3 regions of the Pseudomonas tritici genome follow, and region 2 is predicted to be linked to each of the others. Evidence: riboswitches for the same ligand, from Rfam matches in the RefSeq annotation. Region 2 holds a riboswitch; each other region holds the start of a gene.

What was found. A riboswitch is a leader RNA that binds a small molecule or an ion and turns the genes downstream of it on or off. The one in region 2 is predicted to bind cobalamin.
Region 1: linked by a shared signal. The riboswitch ahead of HU722_RS19570 (ABC transporter substrate-binding protein) and the one ahead of HU722_RS13195 (CbtB domain-containing protein) in region 2 are both predicted to bind cobalamin.
Region 3: linked by a shared signal. The riboswitch ahead of cobO (cob(I)yrinic acid a,c-diamide adenosyltransferase) and the one ahead of HU722_RS13195 (CbtB domain-containing protein) in region 2 are both predicted to bind cobalamin.

Annotation. Positions count from the first base shown of each region.
Region 1 covers NZ_CP077084.1:4,321,894-4,328,677, reverse strand. Annotated here, with positions in the region: gene HU722_RS19600 (alpha/beta hydrolase fold domain-containing protein) at 1-777, shown strand, start outside; gene HU722_RS19595 (dsRNA-binding motif domain-containing protein) at 813-1,352, shown strand; gene HU722_RS19590 (hypothetical protein) at 1,460-1,684, shown strand; gene HU722_RS19585 (GNAT family N-acetyltransferase) at 1,681-2,178, shown strand; gene HU722_RS19580 (ABC transporter ATP-binding protein) at 2,247-3,011, opposite strand; gene HU722_RS19575 (FecCD family ABC transporter permease) at 3,008-4,024, opposite strand; gene HU722_RS19570 (ABC transporter substrate-binding protein) at 4,021-5,031, opposite strand; cobalamin riboswitch at 5,148-5,342, opposite strand; gene HU722_RS19565 (hypothetical protein) at 5,461-5,904, shown strand; gene HU722_RS19560 (DNA/RNA non-specific endonuclease) at 6,246-6,784, opposite strand, start outside.
Region 2 covers NZ_CP077084.1:2,956,675-2,963,458, forward strand. Annotated here, with positions in the region: gene HU722_RS13165 (fatty acid cis/trans isomerase) at 1-994, shown strand, start outside; gene HU722_RS13170 (acyltransferase family protein) at 1,082-2,107, shown strand; gene nfuA (Fe-S biogenesis protein NfuA) at 2,167-2,751, shown strand; gene cobM (precorrin-4 C(11)-methyltransferase) at 2,942-3,688, opposite strand; gene HU722_RS13185 (cobalamin biosynthesis protein) at 3,759-4,151, opposite strand; gene HU722_RS13190 (CbtA family protein) at 4,148-4,852, opposite strand; gene HU722_RS13195 (CbtB domain-containing protein) at 4,864-5,052, opposite strand; cobalamin riboswitch at 5,149-5,362, opposite strand; gene HU722_RS13200 (M10 family metallopeptidase C-terminal domain-containing protein) at 5,748-6,784, shown strand, end outside.
Region 3 covers NZ_CP077084.1:4,660,308-4,667,091, reverse strand. Annotated here, with positions in the region: gene HU722_RS21135 (C40 family peptidase) at 1-252, shown strand, start outside; gene HU722_RS21130 (C40 family peptidase) at 398-937, shown strand; gene HU722_RS21125 (PQQ-dependent sugar dehydrogenase) at 1,013-2,326, opposite strand; cobalamin riboswitch at 2,426-2,684, shown strand; gene cobO (cob(I)yrinic acid a,c-diamide adenosyltransferase) at 2,764-3,375, shown strand; gene HU722_RS21115 (cobyrinic acid a,c-diamide synthase CobB) at 3,372-4,775, shown strand; gene bluB (5,6-dimethylbenzimidazole synthase) at 4,772-5,422, shown strand; gene cbiB (adenosylcobinamide-phosphate synthase CbiB) at 5,419-6,327, shown strand; gene cobD (threonine-phosphate decarboxylase CobD) at 6,320-6,784, shown strand, end outside.

The sequences.
Region 1 (6,784 bases), 1.4 Mb from region 2:
GAGTGCAAGGTGGTCGATTCAGTGCCCGTGCGCATCCTGCGGCCGAGCGGCAAACCCAAAGGCGTGGTGCTGGATATCCACGGCGGCGGCTGGGTGATTGGCAATGCGCAGATGGATGACGACCTCAATCTGGGTATGGTCAACGCGTGTGACGTGGCGGTGGTGTCGGTGGATTATCGGCTGGCGGTCGACACACCGGTCGAGGGGCTAATGGACGACTGCCTCGCGGCCGCGCGATGGTTGCTGGCCACGGATGAGTTTGCCGACCTGCCGGTGTTCGTCGTCGGCGAATCGGCGGGCGGGCACTTGGCGGCGGCGACACTACTGGCGTTGAAGCAGTGGCCCGATTTGCTCAAACGGGTAAGCGGGGCGGTGTTGTACTACGGCGTTTACGATTTGGCCGGCACCCCCAGCGTGCGCGCGGCGGGGCCCGAAACCTTGTTGCTGGATGGGCCTGGCATGGTCGAGGCACTGCGCATGCTGACGCCGGGGTTGAGTGATGACGAGCGTCGGCAGGCGCCGTTGTCACCGCTGTATGGCGACTTCGGCGGGTTGCCGCCGGCGTTGATGTTTGTGGGCGAGTTGGACCCGTTGAAAGATGACACCTTGTTGATCGCTGAGCAGTGGCCGGGGGCTGAGGCGCATCTGTTGCCGGAGTCGGCCCATGGGTTTATCCATTTTCCGGTGGTGATGGGGGCGGGCGTGCTTGCCTACAGCCGCCAGTGGATCAGTCAAAGAATGGACGGGGGAGTACTCAATCTTTCTTCGTCCGGGTAACCTTGCGCTCCCCCCATTCAAGCCAAGGACAGCACGTGAAGGTTCTTCAAGGATTCATCGGGTTATCGGCGCTGTATCTGCTGGCCGGCTGTGAGCAAGTCACCGAGAAGACACTGCGCTTCGACGTGCCCTACGGCTACTACGAGACGGCCTTCCGCCAGGACGTCACGGGCAAAGGCCAGTTGACCTGCAAGGTCGCCACCGACACCCAGGACCGTGGCGAAAAGTGGGTGCCTTCGGTCATTCTTGCGGCCGCCGAGGATGCTGCGGAAGACGATACGCTGTTCCTGTCCAGCTATACGCCCGCCGACAGCGACGAGCGGCTATTCGAGCTGCGCACGTTCAACAAGGCAAAGCCAGTCATCGATACCTTCTTCCATCGAGCTCCCGACCATAACGGCGTGTACACCCTACGGCTGACTTGGCAAGCAGATGGCACGATCGGCTATCAAGTCGAAAACGGCGGTGTCTGGGAAGAGAAGAAGCTTGTCGAGAAACCAGGGTTTGCCGTACGCCACGTGAGCGTGCATGCGTCGGGGATGAAGGGCAGTGCAGTCTGTGAGTTGCGCCAGTGAGTGGTACCTGTGACGTGAGGCCGTTGAAAGGCTGATTCATTGAACTAAAAACTTGATCAATGAGTCAGGTTAATCAGCTGCTCTTCTCTCATCATGAGGACTCCACCATGCGCCAATACACACTCAACTACCGATTCAACGAAGAATTGCGCACCCATGTGTTCGAATTCAAGCAGCCCGAATTGCCGGTGCATGAGGCGGCGTTGCACTTGCTGCAATTGCATTTCGGCGATGCCGAGAATGGCTTGATCCTGCCGCCTGCGGATGCGACGCCGGAGGAGATTCTGGAACAGGCGCAGGTGGTGGGAATCACGCAGATTGAGGTTGTATGAGCGAAAACCCTCGGATTCAGGCGGTCACGACTGCGGATATTCCTGACGTACTGAGGTTTGTGCTGCAGGCCCGCGCCGAGCTGTTCCCGAAGCTCAGTGCGGCGGGGATGCCGGCGGACCTGGCGCAATTCGAGGCGATCTATCTACAGGGCGATGGGCAGTTTCTAATCGCTCGGGAGGCGGGCCGGATTGTTGCGGCCATTGGTTACTTGCCTTACGACGGGCGTTTTGCGCAGTTGAATTACCAGGGCCGCAAGACAGTGGAAGTGGTGCGCCTGTTTGTGTTGCCGGCCTATCGCCGCTTTGGTCTGGCGGGGGCGTTGTATCGGGCGCTGGAGGCAATGGCGAAAGCGGAGGGGGTTGAGGTGGTTTACCTGCATACCCACCCGTTTTTGCCGGGGGCGATTGATTTTTGGGTGCGGCAGGGGTTTGAAGTGGTGGATGTAGACGCGGACCCGGTGTGGCAGACGACGCACATGCAGCGACTGTTGTAGACGTGAAACGCCGCAAATCAATGTGGGAGCAGGCAAGCCAGCTCCCACATGTGTATTGTGTGAAGCCTCTAGTTCGGGCGCAACCGCAGTATCTGCACGCCATCAAACGGGTCTGTCAGGTAGTGCGCCTGCACCCCAAACGTCTCCTGCAAGCGCTGCGGCGTCAGCACTTCCATCGGCTTACCCAGCGCCACCAACTGTCCACGATCCAGTACCGCCAGCCGATCACAGGTCAGCGCTTGATTCAGGTCATGCAGCGCAATCAATGTGGTCACCGGCAGCCCTTGCACCCCCTTCAAGATCGCCAGCTGGTGCTGGATATCCAAATGATTGGTCGGCTCATCCAGTAGCAATATCTGTGGCCGTTGCGCCAATGCGCGGGCGATGTGCACGCGTTGGCGTTCACCGCCCGAGAGGCTGCGCCAGGCGCGTTTGCTCAGGTGAGTGGCGTCGACGTCATGCAAGGCCTGGTTCACGATGGCATCGTCTTCGCTGGACCACGGGCTCAGCGCCGACAACCACGGCGTACGGCCCAGCGCCACGGCGTCGAACACGCGGATGGCATCGTCCGTGTCAGCCTGTTGCTCAACCACGGCCAGTTGCTGTGCGATGGCGCGGCGGGACAGGTCGCCCAAAAGCTGGCCGCCCAACAATACTTCGCCAGATGCCGGCGCGCGCAAGCCTGCCAGCAGTTTGAGCAAGGTGGATTTACCGGAACCGTTTGGCCCGACAATCCCCAAGGTTTCACCCAGCTGCACGTCCAGGTGAATATCGCGTAATAACTCAGCCTCACGCACCTTGAAGCCCAACCCCGTGCAGCTTAAAACGCTCATCGCGCGTTCCTCCGGCCAATGAGGATCAGCGCAAACACCGGCGCACCGACCAGCGCCGTGACCACGCCGACCGGAATCACCTGGCCTTTGATCAGCGTGCGCGACAGCACATCCGCTGCAATCAAAAACAGCGCGCCGCCGAGCGCGCTGGCCGGCAGCAAGCGTGAGTGCCCGGTGCCGAGCAACAGACGCACGGCGTGGGGGATCACCAGCCCGACAAAGCCGATGGCGCCGACAATCGACACCATCACCGCCGTCACCAGTGCCGCGCAGCCCACCAACACAAACTGCACGCGGCGCACGGGGATACCGAGGGACGCCGCCGAGTCACTGCCAAAGGTGAACGCATCCAGCGCCCGACGATGCCACAGGCACACCGCCAAGCCCACGACCGCCATCGGCACCGCCAACCACACCGATGGCCAGCGCACGCCGCTGAGGTTGCCCAACAGCCAGAACATGATGCCGCGCGCCTGTTCGGAGCTGGCCGACTTGGTGATCAGGAACGCGGTAAGCGCATTGAACAGCTGCGATCCGGCAATGCCGGCGAGGATGATCTGGCCGGTGCCGCTCGACGAACCGCTGGCGCGCGCCAGCAGAATCACCAGGGCAAACGCCGCCACCGCGCCGACAAACGCACCCGCCGACAACGAAATCAGCCCGCCGCCCACGCCCATCAGCGCCACCAGCACCGCGCCAGTCGAGGCGCCGGCGCTGATGCCCAGCAGGTACGGATCGGCCAATGGGTTGCGCAATAACGACTGCAGGATCACCCCGCACGTCGCCAGCCCCGCACCGCACGCGGCGGCTACCAGGGCACGCGTGAGGCGGTAGTTCCACACCACGCCCTCATCGATCGGGTCCAGCACATAGCCGGCCGCCCACAGTTTGTTGGCGAGTACCTGGAGCACGACCTGCGGCGAGATGGCGGTTTCACCGATGGCCACGCCGGCGAGCAGGGCGATCAGTAGCAAGGCCAGGGCAACTAGGGTCCGGATCAGGCTGGCAGTCATTTGTGCAGGTCGTAGCCGTCGATGGCGGCCGCCAGTTGTTCAAGGCCGTCGAACGTACGAATGCTGGCCTGCAGCGCCATGGCGTCGAGGATGATGATGCGGTTGTTTTTCACCGCGTCCATGTTGCGCGTGACCGGGTCGCTGCGCAAAAAGGCCAGTTTCTTTTCATGGTCGTCAGCCGGGTAACGGCGCCGGTCCATGCGTGCGATGATCAAAAAGGTCGGGTTGGCCTTGGCGATGGTTTCCCAGCCGACGGCGGGCCACTCTTCATCGGACTGCACCACGTTGGAAAGGCCGAGGGTTTGCAGCATGAACTCGGGAATGCCTTTGTGGCCGGCCACGTACGGGTCGCTGGCCATCTCGGAACTGGAGAACCACACCAACGCGCTGGCGTGCTTGAGGCCTTTGCTTTGCACAGTGGCGACCGACTTGGCCAGGCGCGCCTTGAGTTCGTCGTTCAATTGTTCGCCGCGGTCCTGTACGTCGAAAATCTGCGCCAGTTGGCTGATGCTTTTATAGATCGTCGCGATGCGGAAAGGCTCCAGCCGCGTGCCATCTGCGCCCACCAGGTTGTCTTTGCCTTCGCAGTCGGAGGGCAGCAGGTAGGTAGGGATCTTCAGCTCATGGAATTGCTCGCGGGTGCCGACCACGCCTTGTGGCCCGACCACCCATTCCAGCTCGGCGGCTACCAGTTGCGGGCGCTTGGCGATCACCGCTTCGAAGCTCGGCTCGTTGTTGGCCAGGCGCTCGATGCTGTCGTTCTGCGCCTTGAACTGCGGCAATACGCTGTTGAACCACAACGAAGTGCCCACCACCTTATCGCCCACGCCCAGCGCGTAAAGCATCTCGGTAGCCGCCTGGCCAATCGTCACGCTGCGCGCGGGAGCCTGCTGGAAGGTCAGGCGGCTGCCGCAGTTTTCCACGGTCAGTGGGTAGTGGGTGGGCGCGGCTTGGGCCAGGGCACAGAAGCTGACGCCGGCGAGCAGGGCGGTGACGCGTGGCAGCATGGGGCAATCTCCGAGTGAACCGTACGTGGAACTGGGGAGGTACGGTTCGGAAACACACCCTTGGGCACTGTGGTGGAGACAGGCAAGCGTGTCCTTCCCGGACACCCCGCCGGTTAGTGATTGAGCTTAAGCCGGCAGGTCTCCTGACTGATGCGTCGTCGCCACGCTCCAGCCTTCCCGGACGTGATCCAGTGGCATTAAGGAGCAGGCTCAGCACCTACAGTTGCGGGGGCAGTTCCGATTGGCGCGGGTGTAGCGCGCTTCGGATTCCCTATTAGTCCCGTTTGGGAACCGGCGCGGTATGGTAGTCGATCAGGCACCTTAGCGGGAGCTCCAAATACTCGAGGCGTGAACACGGTGGTAGCTCTCGCGGAGTTCGTCATCCTATGATGCGCATCCCATGGATAGTCTTCACACAAGGAAAGCACAGTGAAATCATTAATCGTCCTCGCCCTTATCGCCACGCTCGCCGGTTGCGCCACGCAGGGCAAATCTGAAAAGCAGATTCTTGACGAGGCCGCCACCGCGTACGTCAAGTCGATGCCCGCCGGCTCGGACAAGCTCCGTTTGCACACGATGAGCATCCCCAAAACCGGTTTGTTTGGCGATACGCTGGCGATTGCCATGGCCAGTGATCAGAACGCCGCCCACCTCAGGGGCGAATTGCTGAATGCAAAACGCATGGGCGATGTGTTCTTTTTGATTATCGGCGCCGGCAGCCCAGTTGACGTTGCTGTGATCAGCAAAGCGGTCGAAGGGCAGGATTTGAACGGGATGCAGATTTACTACTCGGGCACCGATGCACAAAGAGACACAGTGCGTGCGGCCGTTGAAAAGACCCAGGCGCAATTTCATTACATCAATGCGCAATGACTACTCGCACTTAGAGCCGTCTGGGCAAACTGGCGCTGTTGTTCCGCGTCTAGGCCGATGTTGGACGGAGTCGGCCAATCACCGCAGATCAAAATGTGGGTGTTGGCTTGTCGAACCGCTGCGATAGCCAGAAGTATCTACACATCTTGAGCGAGCGCTCTGCGTAGCAGCTGTCGAGCCCTGGCGAGGCTGCGTCAGCGGTGTGTCAGACAGACCGCAAACGCAGCCTCGCCAGGGCTCGACAGCTGCTACGCACTTTCACATTGAAAATATGTAGATACCTGTGCCGCCGTCTTCGCAGGCAAGCCAGCTCCCACACTTGATGTACGTCGTCCGTTCGGTCAGAGACGAATGTCTTCCGGACCTTGTATCAGCGCTTCAATCCGCGTGCCGGTGGCGCGTTCTTCGTTGCTGAAGCCGTCGTAGTCGGCGAGGTTGGCAAAACGGAGGCCGGTCAGCCGTTCTATCTGGACCACACTGCGTTGGTAGGTCCTGAGCTGGCCAAACACCAGCTCGAGCTGGCCCAATTCGCGGTTCTGGTCAATCATGTAGGCACTCGCGCGAGGCTTGCCGTCGTCACCGAGGTAGGCGACGACTTTCCAGAAGGCCTTGGGGATTTTAACGCCCCGGTACACTCGGTCGTCGTCGGCAAACACCGGCCCGGTAAACATGGTGGCGCGGGCTTTCCAGCGTTGGGTGTTATCGAGAATATAGTCTTCGAGCTCCAGCCAGGTCTTCTGGTTGAACCCATTCATCTGCGGCGAGCAGTTGGTGAAGTGGAATGTGTCGAAGTTGGCGATTTTTGCCTCGTCGCCCCAATTGGGGTCCTGTCGGCGTACCAGGTGGCCGCGATCAAGGCCATTGCTGGCGTAGAGGTCTT
Region 2 (6,784 bases):
CTATGCTGACCTGCCGCCGCCAAGCTGGTCGAGCCTGTGGGCGGGCAATGATGATGCCTTGCTGAGCATTTTCCGCCACTTCGACAGCGCCTCGGTGACCAAAGGCCTGATCGGCGATGTGCCGCAGACGATGTGGCTGTTCGACTATCCGCTGCTGGAGCGCACGTATTACCAATTGGCGGTGAATTTCGACGTGTTCGGCAATGTCTCGCACCAGGCCCAGACCCGGTTGTACTTCGACCTGATCCGTAACGGCGCCGAGCAGAACTTCCTGCGCCTGATGCCCGCCGATACCCGCGAAGACTTCCTCGACGACTGGTACCAGAACAGCGGCAAGATCAAGCTCTGGCTGGACTATGAGGCCATTGATGATGACAAGCCCACGGGTTTGCACCTGAACGAAAACGACCCGAAGCGCGACTTTGCCAACCAGTTGTTGACCCGTTATGCCAGCTTGAACGCCAGCCCGGACCCGTTTAACCGATGTGTGAGTGCGTATTGCTCGCGCAGCGGTATTGATCCGGTTTTGCAGGATGCGGAGCAGGCGTTGAGCCGCTTGACCTCACGCCCGGCCGCCGGGCTCAAGGTGATCGATCAATTGCCCGAAGCCACGATGTTGCGCATTCAAACTGCCAGCGGCAAGCGCGAGATCTACAGCCTGCTGCGCAACCGTGCCCACAGTAATGTCGCGTTTTTGCTGGGCGAAGCCTATCGCTACCAGCCGGGACTCGACACCTTGACCCTTTACCCCGGCGTACTCAGCAGTTACCCGAACTTCATGTTCAATATCCCCGCCCAGGAAGTGCCCGAGTTCGTGGCTGAAATGGAGCGGGCCAAAGATGCCAATCGTTTCGAAAAGATCGTCGACCGCTGGGGCGTGCGGCGCAGTCATCCGTTGTTCTGGCAGTACTTCCACGATCTGTCGCAGTACCTCCACGAAGTCGCGCCCGTGGAAGAGGGTGTGTTGGACATGAACCGTTATGAGAACCTATAACTACAGGCACTGATCCAGTCATCTCTCCAGGCGGGCGTTGAAGTAATCGGATATCTACTGTGCGGGGTTCTAAAAGGTAGTCCGATGATGTTGATTTCAGTGCAGTTTCTTCGCGCCTTGGCTGCGTGGCTGGTGGTGGGTCATCACTTTATGCAGCTGTTTTTCAACTTTGAGGTGCACAACGCGCTGGAGTACCTGTTCGTCGAAAAAGGCGGCGCAGGGGTGGATGTGTTCTTTGTCATCAGCGGCCTGGTGATCTTCCTTGCGACCGCAGACAAAGCCCTGACACCTTGGCGTTTCATGCTCATGCGCGTGGCACGGATCGCGCCGGCGTATTGGTTCTATACCTTGCTGCTGGCCCTGCTCACCCTGGCTGTGCCCTCGATGTTCCCCGATGTTCAACTCGCGCTGGGCCATGTGCTCCTGTCGTTGCTCTTTATCCCTGCCCAACACCCGGCAGGCTACGGCGTCTATCCGCTGCTGGATGTCGGCTGGACCCTGAACTTCGAGATGCTGTTCTATGGCCTGTTCGCCGTCGCCTTGTGGGTTCGTGGGGACTATCGGTTGTGGGTGGTGGCCGTGCTGTTGTACCTGGTGTGCTACCTCATCGGTCCCGCCCTGGACTTGGCCGACGGTTTTTACAGCAATGATATTGTCCTGGAGTTTCTTATGGGTATCGTCATCGGCATGCTGTATCGCCGCGGCCTTTGCCGGGTCAGGGCGTGGGTGCCGTTGCTGGGGATTGTGGTGGCGTGTGTGATGTTTTATCACGGGGCGGATGTGCCCCGTGCATTGGAGTGGGGCGTGCCCAGCGCGATCCTGGTCATCAGTTGCGTGGCACTGGAGCCTTACTTCCATGGCTCACGCGTGTTGAAACTGATGGGGGACTGCTCTTACTCGGTGTATCTGATCCACGTGCTGGTTCTGTGCGCTGGGCTGTGGGTGGTCAAGCGTACGGGAATAGATCCCTATGCGATGCTGCCTGTTTGCATTGTATTAACAGCGCTTTGCGCCTTTGCGAGCTATCAATGGCTGGAAAAGTCGACCTATCGCACGCTCAAGCGTTGGTTCGGCATTGATGATCCCGCAGTCCTTTCCCGACAAAAATACTAGGACTTTGTACCTCTGTAATAATTTGGCGTAAACTGCCGGCAAGCCTGTGAGGAGTTTCCATGACTGCCATAACCATTACCGACGCCGCCCACGATTACCTGGCTGACCTGCTGTCCAAGCAGAACACCCCAGGTATCGGTATTCGCGTCTTTATCACCCAACCCGGCACCCAATACGCCGAGACTTGCATTGCCTACTGCAAGCCAGGGGAAGAGAAGCCTGAAGACACCGCCCTGGGGCTGAAAAGCTTCACCGCGTACATCGACGCCTTCAGCGAAGCCTTCCTCGACGACGCCGTGGTCGACTACGCCACCGATCGCATGGGCGGCCAACTGACCATCAAGGCGCCGAACGCCAAGGTGCCGAACGTCAACGCTGATAGCCCGGTGAACGAGCGTATCAACTACTACCTGCAAACCGAGATCAACCCGGGCCTGGCCAGCCACGGCGGCCAGGTCAGTCTGATCGACGTGGTGGATGACGGCATTGCCGTGCTCAAGTTTGGCGGCGGCTGCCAAGGCTGCGGCCAGGCGGACGTGACCCTGCGCGAAGGCATCGAGCGCACCCTGCTGGAGCGTGTCCCAGAGCTCAAGGGTGTACGTGACGTGACCGACCACACGCAGAAAGAAAACGCCTACTACTGAGTAAGGTGTTCACTGCGGACAAAAAACGGCGCCCCGTGAGCGCCGTTTTTTTATTGTTTAAATTCAATGTCTTGAGATGCCTATCTAACAAAACAAATCAACTGTGGGAGCGAGCAAGCCCGCTCCCACAGTTTTAATAGTGTTTATTCATATAAATCAATATGTTGTATCTTTAATTTAATTTGGCTTGTTAAGATCGGTAAAGATGCGCATGCCCTGCGCGATACAGCGAAGACTCACTAAAACCGTCACTGCCCAACACCCGACCCACCACAATCAACGCCGTCCGCCGAAATCCCTTCTCGGCCACCTTCCCGGCAATATCGCTCAGCGTCCCAACGACCCAATCCTGGTCCGGCCACGTCGCGCGGTGCACCACGGCAATCGGGCAATCTGCGCCATAGTGCGGCAGCAGTTGCGCGACGATTTTCTCCAAGTGATTGACCCCCAGATGGATCGCCATGGTGGTGCCATGTCGCGCCAGGCTGTCAAAGTCCTCGCCAGCGGGCATGCTGGTTTTATCCGCATAACGGGTCAGGATCACACTCTGGGCGATGTCCGGCAGGGTCAGCTCGGTTTCCAACAACGCTGCACAAGCCGCCACTGCGGTGACGCCGGGAATGATCTGGAATGGAATGCCCAGCTCACGCAAATGGCGGATCTGCTCGCCAATCGCTCCATACAGGCTTGGGTCGCCAGAATGCACGCGTGCCACGTCCTGGCCTTTCGCATGGGCGGTCTTGATCAGGTCGATAATCTGTTCAAGGTGCAATTCGGCACTGTTGACCAACTGTTCTGCCTGGTGGCCTTTGAGCACTGCCGTCGGCACCAGCGAGCCGGCATAGATGATCACCGGGCAACTGCGGATCAGCCGCTGGCCTTTGACGGTGATCAATTCCGGGTCGCCGGGGCCTGCGCCGATGAAGTAGACGGTCATGGGAATATCCTATGGAAAAACGCACGAGCATGAACAACGCTCATGATCGGAACGGGCGATTATCAGGTTTTCAGCCGGCGCAAGCCAATGCGAAGGTGGCCTGGGCGGTTTGCTTGCGGCTAATCAACAGGCGAGCAGGGGCGTTGGCGAGGTATTCAGCCAGGGCCAGGGCGGCGCTTTCGGCAATGCCGTAGCAGCCCGTATGGGCAAACGCGATCGCGGATTTGTGGCTCAGCTGTTCTGCATAACCCGCCAACTGATCAGCATCGAAACACTGGAATGGCAAGTTCAACAGATCGGCCAGGGCTTGAAGGCCAGGTTCATCGCGCTTGCGGTCGATACTGGCCAGCGCGGTGATCCGTTGAAGCTCGATACCGCCCTCGGCGAGGGCGCTGTCGAGCAGGGCCCGCAGGGTGTGAACGTCACAACCCCGCTGGCACCCCAGGCCGACCACTAAAATCATGCTGAGTATTGATCATCACGATTGCGGCGGAACAGCCAGGCGCTGATCAGGCCCAGCGCCAGCCAGAAGGCGACATTGGTCAACTGCGAAGCAATCTTGAACTGCGCTTCCAAGGCTTCGGGGGCTAGCATCGAATGCACTTCCGGCTGCGGCGCGCCGATCACGTGTGGCACGACCAGAATCGCTACGCCCAGCGCTTTGAGCAGCCAATTGCGGCCGAACACGATCAGCGCTATGCCCGCAGCGGTGGAGGCGGCGGTGCCCACCCACCAGATCTGCCGTTGTGCGAGATCAGCGGCAGCAGTGCCTGGCAGCTCAGGCGGTAGGCCCATTGTCGGCGCCAACACGAAGGTCGCGTAGCCGGCCAAACCCCAAAGCAGGCCCTGGGCAGTGCGGGTGGGTGCGCGCAGGGTATAGAGGCCGGCGAGCATCAGCGCGAAACCGACAGCCACCACCAGATTACCGCCGGTGGTAGACAATACGCGCTGCCAGCCGTCTTCCGGTTCCCAGGCTTCGGCGTCGTGGGTGTGCGCGGCATTACCGGCTGCGTGCTCATGCACCACTTCAGTCGCGGCCGGGGCCTTTTCAAAGGTTTCCGCCTGCAGAATTAATGGGGCGACCCAGAAGCTTTGCAGCAGGGTCAGCAGCAGGGCAGCCAGAAGACCGGTGAAACCTGCAGTTTGCGCAATACGCTTGATCATGTCGGCAGGTCTCAGTGGCACGGGAACGCGGCGCTGTGGCGGGTATCGTGGGCAGCGTTATGCACCGCCTCGATGTGCGAGAAACCGGCGAAATACACCAGGCACGCGCCCAGGATCGACGCGCCGATTGCGGCGGTCAGGCGTTGGCTCAAGGTGGAGGTGCTGCTGGCGGAGTGCGAAGTGCTGCTGATGATCGACATGGCGCGTCCCTTTCAGGTGTCAGGGTGAAACGAGCGCATGAAAACCCCGCGAGCCAGGCACGCAGGGTTCTGAACAGCGCCCGCCCACCGCGGGTTTGTTATCTGATTTTTCGGGCCGGTCTCCGGGCTTGCGAGGGGCGGCTCTTGAAAGAGCCCAGCCTGATAAGCATCTCCTTCCCATGCACAGCACAGTGGATTTGACGCTTCGCTCGCTTACCGTTGCGGGGGCAGCACCGGACTTGCCATAGATCTATGGCGCACCGGTTTCCCGTTTCACCCTGTGAAGGGCACCCGAAACAAGATGTGTAGGAGAGCATGGAGAGAACGCTCCCGTCAAATGAGGACTGCGCCGCCTTGATGGCACGAGAGGTGAAAATGTCTGACGCCGGAGTTTCTATTGGCGGGCTGATGCAGGGGCTTATCCTCCCATGTGTTTCATAAGTTTCGCCTGTTGTTCATCCTGTTGCTGAAATCTAAAAATATATTGTGTAGATATTTGAGTTTAAGTTGAATTTTGCTTTTTTTTCAGTCGGCCATTGGGGCGGCCAGATGCCGTGGAGTAATGTTAAATTGTTATCGTTGCCAGTTATTGTATTTCCAGATTTTAAAGATTGCCGGGTTATTCAGGAACGGGTTGAGTGATTTTTTCCAAATTGTGCTTGTGATCGAGGTTTATCTCCGTCGAATAATTAAATATGGTGGTGATTTTGAAAATAACTAATAGCCAGCAGCCTTCCTATAATCCGTCCGCCGGCCTTCAGCGAGCCGGTTCCTCAGATCCCACGTTGCGCAGCGCCGACCCGCATATAAGGCGGAACTTTGCCAAACCGATCTTTACCGTGGATCAAGTTGCTCAGCAGCTCACTCGAGAAAATGTGAAATGGGCTGACAGAAACGGTGATGGTGTCACGGCAATCTCCTTTTCATTCAACAAATTGACGAGAGGGGATAGAGAGTTCAATACCACACAGAAAAACCAAGCCAGACTGTCCATGCAATCTTGGGCCGATGTGGCGAATGTGTCGTTCGAAGAACGTACCGGCCGTGGCGAAGGACGCTTGGCTTTTTCCAACAACGAGGGCCCCGCGGTTGCTTTTGGCCAGTACCCAGGCCAAGACGGTAAAGTGTTCATCAATCCCCACTATGGCACCAATACTTCTCCTGCACTTCATAATCATGGCCGATATACACTAACCCATGAAATAGGCCATACGTTGGGTCTTGCGCACCCCGCAGACTATGACGCTTCTAATTCTACCTCTCCCAGTTACGCTCGCAGTGCCGTTTATGCGCAGGATACTCGTGGTCATACTGTCATGAGCTACTTCGACGCTCACGAAGGTGGTCAGAACCATAAAGAAAATTACTCTGCTGCTCCATTGATGGGTGATATTGCTGCTGCCCAGCGTTTGTATGGTGCCAATTACAGGACGCGCAATTCAGACACCACTTACGGTTTTAACTCCAATTCGGGTCGAGACTATTATCAACTCAATAATCCCAATGATACGGCACTCTTCTGCGTGTGGGACGGTGGCGGTAACGATACGTTGGATTGTTCCAAGTATCGCCAAAACCAGACTATCAACCTCAACCCTGAATCCTATTCCGATGTTGGAGGCTTGCGGGGGAATGTTTCTATCGCCAAAGGCGTTACGCTGGAGAACGCAATCGGCGGTTCTGGCCATGATGTGATCATCGGTAATCATGCAGACAACATGCTCAAGGGGGG
Region 3 (6,784 bases), 1.7 Mb from region 2:
AACGTGAATGCACCGTTGGTCGCGCGAAACAACCTCAAGCCCGGTGATCTGCTTTTCTTTAGTACGGCAGGTCGTGGTCGCGTCAGCCATGCCGGTATCTACTTGGGCGATAACCAGTTTATCCACTCCAGCAGCCGTCGCAGTGGCGGTGTTCGAGTCGACAACCTGGGTGATAGCTACTGGAGCAAAACCTTCATCGAAGCCAAGCGCGCACTCGCCATGGCCCCGACGACGGTTACCGCTAGCAAGTAAACTTAAAGTGATACTTGAAGTTTGACGTGTAAGCGCTAGAATCCCTGGACATTGTTGTAATCCGTTCGCGCGAGCTTTGCTTGCGCGTTCTGGTTTTCAGCGTTCGGCAGCGAAAAGCCGCATCCAGACCAGGATTGTTCTGCACATGTCGACCTCGGCCCGCCTGATTCTTATTGTTTGCGCCGCGCTGCTCAGCGCCTGTGCAAGCCGCCCACCGCCGCCCGCGCCTGTCGCGGTGAAGCCTAAGCCGGTGTTCAACTATTCCACCCAGAATTTCTCGCCTGCGGCTGAAGATGTGCTCTTCCGCGCGCTGGGTCTGGTCGGCACGCCTTATCGTTGGGGCGGCAACACGCCGGACTCCGGGTTTGATTGCAGCGGTTTGATTGGTTTTGTGTTTCGCGACGCTGCCGGCATCTCATTGCCGCGTACTACGCGTGAACTGATCGTAATGCGCGCCCAGGACGTCAGCGAGCAGAACCTGCAGACCGGCGACCTGCTGTTCTTCGCCACCGGTGGTGGTTCACAGGTCAGCCACGCCGGGATCTACGTGGGGGAAGGGCGCTTTGTGCACGCGCCGCAAACGGGCGGTACGGTGAAGCTGGATACCTTGTCCAAGGCGTATTGGCAGAATGCGTACCTGAGTGCCAAGCGTGTGTTGCCGGCGAATCTGGCGCGTAATCCCTAGCGGCAGCTACGAGCTGTCAGCTGCAAAAAGGCGCAATGCCTGCTTGCAGCTTCAAGCGTGAGGCTTGCTGCTCCGCTATCTAGCGGCCGACACCCGCCATACCTTATTCCCCACATCATCGGCCACCAGCAAATCCCCCTGCTGGTCAATCACCACGCCCACCGGGCGGCCCATGGCTTTCTCGTCCTTATCGAGGAACCCCGTCAGCACGTCCACCGGCGGCCCTTTAGGCTGCCCACCCTCGAACGGCACGAAGATCACCTTGTAGCCACTGTGCGGCTTGCGATTCCACGAACCATGCTGGCCGATAAACGCGCCGTTACTGAACTGCGCAGGGAGTTTGCTGCCCTCGGCAAACGTCAGCCCCAGGGATGCGGTGTGCGGGCCTACCGCGTAATCCGGCGCGATCGCCTTGGCCACCAAGTCCAAATTCTGCGGATTGACCCGCACATCCACATGCTGCCCGTAGTAGCTGAACGGCCAGCCATAGAAGCCGCCATCCTTGACCGAGGTGATGTAGTCCGGCACCAGGTCGCTGCCGATTTCGTCACGCTCGTTGACTGCCGTCCACAACTTACCGCTCTGCGGCTCCCACGCCATACCGTTCGGGTTGCGCAGGCCGGAGGCGAAGATGCGGTGCTCGCCGCTGGCGCGATCGACTTCCCAGATCGCCGCCCGGCCTTCTTCCGCTTGCAGGCCGTTTTCACCGACGTTGCTATTGGAACCCACGCTCACGTACAGCTTGGTGCCGTCCTTGCTGGCCACCACGTTTTTCGTCCAGTGGTGGTTCAGAGGCCCGCCCGGCAGGTCGACGACGTTGGTGCCGGCTTGCTTGATCGCAGTGTCACCCGGTTGATAGGGGAAACGCAGCAGCTTGTCCGAGTCAGCGACGTACAGGTCGTTGCCGACCAGTGTCATGCCAAACGGCGAATTGAGATTCTCCAGGAATACCGTGCGCGTCTCTGCGACGCCGTCGTGGTCGGCGTCACGCAGTAGCGTGATGCGATTCGGGCTCGGCACCCCGGCGCCAGCGCGGCCCATGACTTTCTCCATGACCCAGCCACGAACGCCCTTGGAGTCATCCGGCTTGGGCGGCGCGTTGGTTTCCGCTACCAGCACATCGCCATTTGGTAGCACATACAGCCAGCGCGGATGGTCCAGGCCTTCGGCAAACGCCGCAACCTGGGTACCGGCGGCGGCCGTTGGCTTCACGCCCTCGGGCCAACCGATGGCGGGGGCGATATTGACGGTGGGGATCAGGGTTTTGTTCGGTTCCGGCAACTTGGGCGAAGGCCCGGTACCGTCGGAGACCTGGAGGGTGGAGCTTTCACCGCAGGCGGCGAGGGTGCCGGCGACCAGGATGAGTAGGGCAAGTCTTGTTTTATGCATGGTGTTCTCCTTAATACCTGTAAGGGTAGAGGAGGTCGGCGGTGCGATGGTTCAAGTGCAAGGTCAGCTTTCATTGACGCTCCACCCCCAACCCACTAACCTTCGCGGCTTGTTCCAGGTGCTCTGTGACCAATGGGTCGACCGAGTGAAACAGGGAAGCCGGTGAGTGAGCGCACTTGTACACAGTGCTGCCGCGATTCCGGCGCTGCCCCCGCAACGGTAAATGAGTCAAGACGCTGCCTTTTGCCACTGTATCGCCAGCGATATGGGAAGGCGTAGCGTTGGCCTGCGCGCTCTCTATACGAGGGCAACGGCGCCACTCATGAGCCCGGAGACCGGCCTGTTACATCCAACAGCATCACGGTGGGCGATGCTTGGCTGTCTGTTTTTCTTTTTTCCTGCCCGCCGTTTTTGTCCAGCCCCAACGGAGAGCTGTCATGACCGATTCCCCCGACCGCGACGAACGCCACCTGGCGCGCATGCTGCGCAAAAAAGCCGTGATCGACGAACGCATTGCCAATTCCCCCAACGAGTGCGGCTTGCTGCTGGTGCTCACCGGCAACGGCAAAGGCAAGAGCAGCTCCGCGTTCGGCATGCTGGCCCGGGCCATGGGCCACGGCATGCAGTGCGGCGTGGTGCAGTTCATCAAGGGGCGTCACAGCACCGGTGAAGAGTTGTTCTTCCGCCGATTCCCCGAGCAAGTACGTTTCCACGTCATGGGCGAAGGCTTCACCTGGGAAACCCAGGATCGCCAACGTGACATCGCCGCGGCCGAAGCCGCCTGGGCGGTGTCCCGCGAACTGCTGCAAGACCCGAGCATCGGCATGGTCGTGCTGGATGAGCTGAACATCGCCCTCAAGCACGGCTACCTCGAACTGGACCAGGTGCTCAGTGACTTGCAGGCCCGCCCGCCGATGCAGCACGTGGTGGTCACCGGCCGTGGCGCCAAGCCTGAGTTGATCGAAATGGGTGACACCGTCACCGAAATGGGCATGCTCAAGCACGCGTTCCAGGCCGGTATCAAGGCACAGAAGGGCGTCGAACTTTGAATCAGCCCCGTCATTGCCCGGCCGTATTGATCGCCGCACCGGCGTCCGGCCAGGGCAAAACCACCGTCACCGCCGCGCTGGCCCGATTGCACCGCAACCTGGGTCGCAAGGTGCGCGTGTTCAAATGCGGCCCGGATTTCCTCGACCCGATGATCCACGAGCGCGCCAGCGGTGCGCCGGTGTATCAATTGGACATGTGGATGGTGGGCGAGCAGGAAAGTCGCCGCCTGCTGTGGGAAGCAGCGGGCGAGGCCGACTTGATCCTGATCGAAGGCGTGATGGGCTTATTTGACGGCACCCCTTCCAGCGCCGACCTGGCGCGACACTTCGGCGTGCCGGTACTGGGCGTTATTGACGGCACGGCCATGGCCCAGACCTTTGGCGCCTTGGCCCTGGGCCTGGCGCGTTATCAGCCGGACTTGCCGTTCGCCGGGGTGCTGGCCAACCGCGTTGGCACGCTGCGTCATGCGCAATTGCTGGAAGGCAGCCTCACCGAAGGCCTGCGCTGGTACGGCGCGTTGTCCCGCGAGACCGGTATAGAGCTGCCTAGCCGTCACCTGGGCCTGGTGCAAGCCAGCGAACTGAATGACCTTGATGTGCGCCTTGACGCCGCCGCCCAAGCCTTGGGCAGCAGTTGCGAAGTGGCCTTGCCGCCGCCGGTGACCTTTGCTGCACCGGAAGTGATCGAGGCCGAGCCACTGCTCAAGGGTGTGCGTATTGCGGTGGCCCGCGACGAAGCCTTCGCTTTTACCTACGGCGCCAGTCTTGATCTGCTGCGGGCCATGGGCGCCGAGCTGAAGTTTTTCTCGCCCATTCACGATCGCGCATTGCCTCATGCCGACAGCCTCTACCTGCCCGGCGGTTACCCGGAACTGCACCACCAGGCGCTGTCGGAAAACGCCCCAATGCTCGACGCGATCCGCGCTCACCATGCGGCCGGCAAACCCTTGCTCGCCGAATGCGGCGGCATGCTCTACCTGCTGGACTCGCTCACCGATGTCGACGGCACCCGCGCCGAACTGGTGGGCCTGTTGCAGGGCGATGCGGTGATGCAAAAGAAACTGGCGGCCCTGGCGCTGCAAAGCGTCGAGTTGCCGGAAGGCACACTGCGTGGTCACACCTATCACCATTCGCTGACCAGCACCGACTGGCAGCCGATTGCCAGGGGGGTGAGCCCCAATGGTGGGCGCGGGGCTGAGGCGGTTTACCGTCAGGGGCGGATGACGGCTTCTTACGTGCATTTTTATTTCCCGTCGAATCCAGCCGCTGTAGCCGCACTGTTTGCGCCAGACCGTGATGTCGCTATCGCAGGCAAGCCAGCTCCCACATCGACAGTGTTCACAGATCAAAATGTGGGAGGGGCGGTGCGACGATTCGACTTGCCCGCGAAGAGGCCATGACGGACAACGCCTTCCCCCAGGCCGACCGCGACGCCGTCTACCGCGCCATCGCCGAACGCCGTGACATGCGCCACTTCAGCGGCGGCGCTGTCGCCCCCGAATTGCTGCACCGTCTGCTCCAGGCCGCGCACCAGGCCCCCAGCGTCGGCCTGATGCAGCCCTGGCGCTTCATCCGCATCAGCGATCGCCAACTGCGTGGGCAGATTCAGCAGTTAGTAGAAGAGGAGCGCGTACGCACCGCCGAAGCCCTGGGCGAGCGCTCCGACGCGTTCATGAAGCTCAAGGTCGAAGGCATCCACGACTGCGCCGAAGTGCTGGTGGCGGCGCTGATGGATGACCGTGAGCGGCACATCTTCGGCCGTCGTACCTTGCCGGAAATGGACATGGCCTCGCTGGCCTGTGCCATCCAGAATCTGTGGCTGGCGGCTCGCGTCGAAGGCCTCGGCATGGGCTGGGTTTCGCTGTTCGAACCCCAGGCCCTGGCCGATCTGCTCGGTTTGCCGCCCGGCGCGAAACCCCTGGCCGTGTTGTGCCTGGGGCCGGTAACCGAGTTCTACCCGGCACCGATGTTGCAACTCGAAGGCTGGACCGAGCCTCGGCCGCTGAGTGACATGTTGTATGAGAATGTGTGGGGAGTGAGTCAATGAGTGTGGCCTTGCTGTGCGTCGCTGCAGTGGCGCTGGATGCGCTGCTGGGCGAACCCAGGCGCTGGCATCCGCTGGTGGCATTCGGCAATTTCGCCGGGCGCATCGAGCAACGTTTTAACTCCGGTGGCCGTGGCTGGCGCAGCCATGGCGTGACCGCTTGGTTTATCGCCGTAGTGCCGCTGACCCTGCTGGCCACGGCGTTGTCGTGGGCGCCGTATATCGGCTGGGTAGTAGAGATTCTGGCGCTGTATTGCGCCCTCGGCATGCGTAGCCTTGGCGAGCATGTGATCCCGGTGGCCCAGGCCCTGCGCAGCGATGACCTGGAGGCAGCACGCAAGCGCGTCAGCTACTTGGTCAGCCGCCAGACCAGCGAACTGTACCGCACCGAAGTCGCCCGCGCCGCGACCGAATCGGTGCTGGAAAACGGCAGCGACGCAGTCTTCGCCGCGTTGTTCTGGTTTGTGGTGGCGGGCGTGCCGGGCGTGGTGCTTTATCGCCTGAGCAATACCCTCGACGCCATGTGGGGTTATCGCAACGAACGTTTTGAGCGCTTTGGTTGGGCCGCGGCAAAAATCGACGATGTGCTGAACTACATTCCGGCACGCTTGGTCGCCTTGACCTATGCCGTGCTCGGCAAGACCCGTCTGGCGCTCAAATGCTGGCGCACCCAAGGCCCGACCTGGGACAGCCCCAACGCCGGCCCGGTGATGGCTGCCGGTGCAGGCGCGCTGGGCGTTGAACTGGGCGGCGCGGCGATCTATCACGGTGAAGTGCACCAGCGCCCGCCGCTGGGCGAGGGCCCGGCGGCGGATGCGGACGCCATCGACCGGGGCTGGCAACTGGTGCAGCGCGGCGTATGGTTGTGGCTGCTGATCTTATGCGTCGGGGGGCAATTTTATGCTTGAGCACGGTGGCCGGCTGCGCAAGGCAGCGATTCAGTACGGAATTGCCGAAGCTGACTGGCTCGACCTGTCCAGCGGCCTGGCGCCCTGGCCCTGGGCGATCCCCGAGATCCCGCTGCGCGCCTGGGCGCGTCTGCCGGAAACCGATGACGGCCTGGAGCAGGCCGCCAGCGAGTATTACGGCGCAGCGCATCTGTTGCCAGTAGCTGGCTCCCAGGCGGCGATTCAGTTGCTGCCACGTCTGCGTCGCGCCGGCAAGGTCGGGGTATTGTCGCCGTGCTATGCCGAACACGCCGAAGCCTGGCGCCGTGCCGGTTACGTGGTGCGCGAAGTGCTGGAGCAGGAAGTCGACTTCTTTCTTGATGGCCTTGACGTGCTGGTGGTGGTCAACCCCAACAATCCCACCGGCCTGAGCCTGAACCCGCAACGCTTGTTGGACTGGCACTCGCGGCTGGCCCAG